2 regions of the Enterococcus sp. XAF26B05_ASV22 genome follow, and region 2 is predicted to be linked to the other one. Evidence: a T-box and tRNA genes for the amino acid it is inferred to sense, from the RefSeq annotation. Region 2 holds a T-box; the other holds one or more tRNA genes.
The links. The T-box of region 2 lies ahead of pheS (phenylalanine--tRNA ligase subunit alpha). A T-box ahead of a tRNA ligase gene usually reads a tRNA of that ligase, here a tRNA-Phe.

Region 1 (2,437 bases), 1.1 Mb from region 2:
TAAGAATAACGTTCAGTCAAAAAATCAGCAATTTTATTCACACAATTATATGCATTACGATACTTTTTTTTGATTACTTCATATAATTCTCCATCATCTTCATCACGAAATTCTTTATGATTTAATAAACGATAAGCAAAAAATTTTAAATGAGTACTAAAACGATAAAAATAAACGGAATCTTCATTGAAAGTAATTTTAAAATGATATTTAACGATATTCGTGATCTCCTGCATAATTTTTGTTAATTCGTAAACATTGCCAACTTCTTCATCCATTTCAGCATTAACAAGATGTAGCGCAATGAATCCAGCTTCATCTTCCGGTAGCTGCACATCGAATTTTTCTTTAACCATTTCAACAGCTTTATTTCCAATAAAATATTCATCTGAAAAGAAACGCTTGATGTCCCATAATAAAAAATTTTTCACTTCAATTCCTAGTCGCATCCGTTCCAAGGCTGTATGAAGATGATCTGTTAAAGAAATAAAAATCGTGTCATTTAACTTCGGACCAAGTTTTGTTTTTGCATATTTAATAATGTCATCAGATAGCTGCATCACTTCCAATGGCAACTCTCCCAGTAACTCTTGAAATTTTAATGCTGTATCCTGATTTGCTAAACGAAACACTTGATCTACCTGTTCTTCTGCAATAAAGTCTCCTATTTTTCTTTTAAATGCAATACCACGTCCCATCACAATTTGTTCTTGTTCATTCACATCCAACGTAATCACAACATTATTATTCAAAATTTTTTGAATAATCATTTTTTCGCTCCTTTCATAACGCCAACTCCTTTGATTGTATAAAAAGAAAAACCCAACCTTTCTAAATAAGAAGAGACTCTTCTTATTTAGAAAAATTAGGTTTAGCTTGTATTTAAACAATCACTATCCAGATATTCACTTGTTGTGTACAAACATAGAATACCTTATAGTAATAACAATGTCAACGTTTTCATAAAAATATTTTATAAATAAAAAAAACATTATGCACATAGCAAAATGCTTCAATAGACATGACCCGTACGGGAATCGAACCCGTGATACCGCCGTGAAAGGGCGGTGTCTTAACCGCTTGACCAACGGGCCTTTTAAAATTATGGGCCTAAATGGACTCGAACCATCGACCTCACGCTTATCAGGCGTGCGCTCTAACCAGCTGAGCTATAGGCCCTTAAAGAAAAAAAGCGGGTGACGAGAATCGAACTCGCGACAACAGCTTGGAAGGCTGTGGTTTTACCACTAAACTACACCCGCATGTTTCTTCTTTCAAATGGCGCAAGACAGAATCGAACTGCCGACACACGGAGCTTCAATCCGTTGCTCTACCAACTGAGCTACTGCGCCAAAAATTATAAAACGGTCTGGACGGGACTCGAACCCGCGACCTCCTGCGTGACAGGCAGGCATTCTAACCAGCTGAACTACCAAACCAATGTAACTGTATTGCATCACTTTATGTTACTATGCTTTTATATTTAAAAGCAATTGCGGGGGCAGGATTTGAACCTACGACCTTCGGGTTATGAGCCCGACGAGCTACCTGACTGCTCCACCCCGCGATAATTATAGTCCCTATTGACTATAGAAAGGTGTTAACATGTACTAATTCATCATCAACGCTAAAGCATTGTGATTCTTAGCAAAGGAGGATAAGGGATTCGAACCCTTGCACGGTTTTACCCGCCTGACGGTTTTCAAGACCGTTCCCTTCAGCCGGACTTGGGTAATCCTCCGAAATAAATATTAAAAAATGACCCGTACGGGAATCGAACCCGTGATACCGCCGTGAAAGGGCGGTGTCTTAACCGCTTGACCAACGGGCCGCTATGAAACGGAGAAGGAGGGATTTGAACCCTCGCGCCGGTTTCCCGACCTACACCCTTAGCAGGGGCGCCTCTTCAGCCACTTGAGTACTTCCCCAAGAAAATAATTTAAAAAATGGGCCTAAATGGACTCGAACCATCGACCTCACGCTTATCAGGCGTGCGCTCTAACCAGCTGAGCTATAGGCCCATAAAGCGGGTGACGAGAATCGAACTCGCGACAACAGCTTGGAAGGCTGTGGTTTTACCACTAAACTACACCCGCAATACTTTAAAACGGTCTGGACGGGACTCGAACCCGCGACCTCCTGCGTGACAGGCAGGCATTCTAACCAGCTGAACTACCAAACCAATGTAACTGTATTGCATCACTTTATGTTACTATGCTTTTATATTTAAAAGCAATTGCGGGGGCAGGATTTGAACCTACGACCTTCGGGTTATGAGCCCGACGAGCTACCTGACTGCTCCACCCCGCGATAATTATAGTCCCTATTGACTATAGAAAGGTGTTAACATGTACTAATTCATCATCAACGCTAAAGCATTGTGATTCTTAGCAAAGGAGGATAAGGGATTCGAACCCTTGCACGGTTTTACCCGCCT
Region 2 (2,437 bases):
ACGGATTTTACGATCTTCCCCAAACATTTTTTTCATAACAACTTCCAGTGTTCCTTTGAGGTCGCCCATTGTAATATTTTTATCGATAACTAAGCCTTCGATTTGATGGAATTGGTGACTGTGTGTCGCATCATCAGTGTCTCTGCGGAATACTTTCCCTGGAGAAATCATACGCAATGCGCCTTTTGAAAAATCATGTTTTTCCATAGTTCTAGCTTGTACAGGTGATGTATGTGTACGAATCAAAATTTCGTCAGAAATATAAAATGTATCTTGCATGTCACGAGCTGGGTGATCTTTAGGTAAGTTCATACGCTCAAAATTGTAATGATCTGACTCAACTTCATATCCTTCTACAACTTGATACCCCATGCCAACGAAAATATCTTCGATTTCTTCCATTACTTGAGATAGCACATGACGAGTACCATGAGCCATTTGTTTACCAGGTAACGTTACATCGATTTTTTCTTGGTCTAAAGCTTCATTTAATGCCTCAGTCTCTAAAATTTCTTTCCGTGTTTCTAAAGCTTCAGTCAATAGATCACGAATTTCATTCGCAAAACTTCCAACTACTGGACGTTCTTCCGCTGATAGATCTTTCATCCCTCTCAACACTTCGGTGATGGGGCCTTTTTTTCCTAATGTTTCTACTCTGATTTGGTTTAGCGCTTTAAGATCAGTAACATGTTGGATATTATGCAATGTTTCATCTCGTAAAGCTTCTAATTGAGCTTTTAATGTCATGTCTCTATTCCTTTCTATTGTTTGATAATTGAACTGAGTTCCAGGCTGTAGACATTATGTACACATGCCTCTAAAGCATGAATCAAATAAAAAACGATAGCCCGCTCCTCTTAAAAGGAACGAGCTATCGTGATACCATCCTACTTCATGACAAAAAATCATGCACTCAATTCTTATAACGGCTTTCACCGGTCTGTTCTCTTTGGAACAAACAAACTCCGGAAGTGAACTTCATTTTCCGATTACGCAACCTGTTTCCAGTCTATGACAGGTTTTCCCTTTCCGTATCTACAAAACTACTCTTTTCCATCACTGTTTTTTTGTTATTCAATTGATTACAGTTTACAAGAAATTAAGTCTAAGGTCAACAGCATTCTTCTGAAGTAACCCATTTTTCTGCCCAACTCTGAATTTGTTCCATTGCTTGTTGTAAGTCCTTGCCTTTATTCGTGAGAAAATACTCTAGACGGCTACTCTCATCACAGCGAACTGCTTTTGAGATAATTCCTTCGCCTTCCAATTCTTTTAAGCGCTCCACCAAAACCCGATCGCTTAGTTCAGGGATTTTTTGTCTTAACTCACCAAATCGTTGAGGACCGTTCTCCAACAAGACATCAATGATCAAACCGTTCCATTTTTTCCCTAAAATCGCAAATGCTTTCTCGAATTTAGGACATAATGAAAACTCGGTTGTTTTTACTTGCTCCATCTTCCTCACCTCGTGAACTGAGTATAGCATACAACTTACAATTTGTAAGTAGATTTGCTTTCATTAATTCATTTTTTCAACAATCTCTTCTTTGTCCATATCAATAATAATTCTGGCAGACAATAATACGAGCAACACCTGCTTGACATCCTTATTAGTTGCTTGAGCTAATGCTTTTCTATATAAATTCAATTGGCCTCTATATCGCAAGATAATTTTTTTGATTTCTGCACTATTGTCAATGTCTTGAACAAAATCAGTTTTATAATCATAAAGAATACAGTTGTCCTCTTGTTCAAGATAGCCATCGATCATTCCATGAATCAATAAATCATCTTGGGTCTCCTTCGGATAATCTTTGATGAGTTCTTCCGCTTTCAACAACATTGAAAATGGTTGTTCACGAACAACTTTGTCCGGATTTTCTAATAATTGTTGACCTAAACTCGTTTGGTAGAATGAAAGAATTTCATCACTACTGATTTGTTTTGCCACATTATCTTGAATGATATTCGTTTCAACTAATTCATTGATCAATTGAACAATACTGTCTTTCGTCGGTTCTTCATTTAAATCCAAAAGCTGCAATAAATAGTGTGTTGCAGTACCAATTTCTGCTGCAGATGGTTTTCTAATCGTTTCAATAAATCTAGGTTTACCTAACTCGCCTTCACTCATTCGATGAACAATCATAGGTGTTGGCTGCATTGTATTTTTTTCGTCTACTTCAATTTTAGCGATTTCTTTATTATCTGGGTCCTCGAATACTCGTTTAATTTCAGATACTGATTGGTAATTCGTCGTTTTGGTTGACAATTGATATGGATAGTCATAATTTAATCGGCGAAGACCTTTTTCTATAATGTTTGAATCACTTTTTTCAATACATTCTCGTTTTTCAGAACTTGTCTCAACAAATTGGAGTGTGGCAAACTGTTCTTGGATGTCTTTTTCAGTCATAAACCCAATAGTAAAACCAGC

Region 1: it encodes a tRNA-Phe, which carries the amino acid that the T-box ahead of pheS (phenylalanine--tRNA ligase subunit alpha) is inferred to sense. The anticodon was not compared.

What each region holds. Positions count from the first base shown of each region.
Region 1 covers NZ_CM161538.1:2,920,924-2,923,360, forward strand. Annotated here, with positions in the region: gene licT (BglG family transcription antiterminator LicT) at 1-770, opposite strand, end outside; tRNA gene AC1PU0_RS14425 (tRNA-Glu) at 1,023-1,094, opposite strand; tRNA gene AC1PU0_RS14430 (tRNA-Ile) at 1,106-1,179, opposite strand; tRNA gene AC1PU0_RS14435 (tRNA-Gly) at 1,192-1,262, opposite strand; tRNA gene AC1PU0_RS14440 (tRNA-Phe) at 1,280-1,352, opposite strand; tRNA gene AC1PU0_RS14445 (tRNA-Asp) at 1,366-1,439, opposite strand; tRNA gene AC1PU0_RS14450 (tRNA-Met) at 1,494-1,567, opposite strand; tRNA gene AC1PU0_RS14455 (tRNA-Ser) at 1,652-1,741, opposite strand; tRNA gene AC1PU0_RS14460 (tRNA-Glu) at 1,760-1,831, opposite strand; tRNA gene AC1PU0_RS14465 (tRNA-Ser) at 1,841-1,928, opposite strand; tRNA gene AC1PU0_RS14470 (tRNA-Ile) at 1,948-2,021, opposite strand; tRNA gene AC1PU0_RS14475 (tRNA-Gly) at 2,026-2,096, opposite strand; tRNA gene AC1PU0_RS14480 (tRNA-Asp) at 2,109-2,182, opposite strand; tRNA gene AC1PU0_RS14485 (tRNA-Met) at 2,237-2,310, opposite strand; tRNA gene AC1PU0_RS14490 (tRNA-Ser) at 2,395-2,437, opposite strand, start outside.
Region 2 covers NZ_CM161538.1:1,831,768-1,834,204, forward strand. Annotated here, with positions in the region: gene pheS (phenylalanine--tRNA ligase subunit alpha) at 1-747, opposite strand, end outside; T-box leader at 860-1,069, opposite strand; gene AC1PU0_RS09115 (winged helix-turn-helix transcriptional regulator) at 1,112-1,456, opposite strand; gene addA (helicase-exonuclease AddAB subunit AddA) at 1,520-2,437, opposite strand, start outside.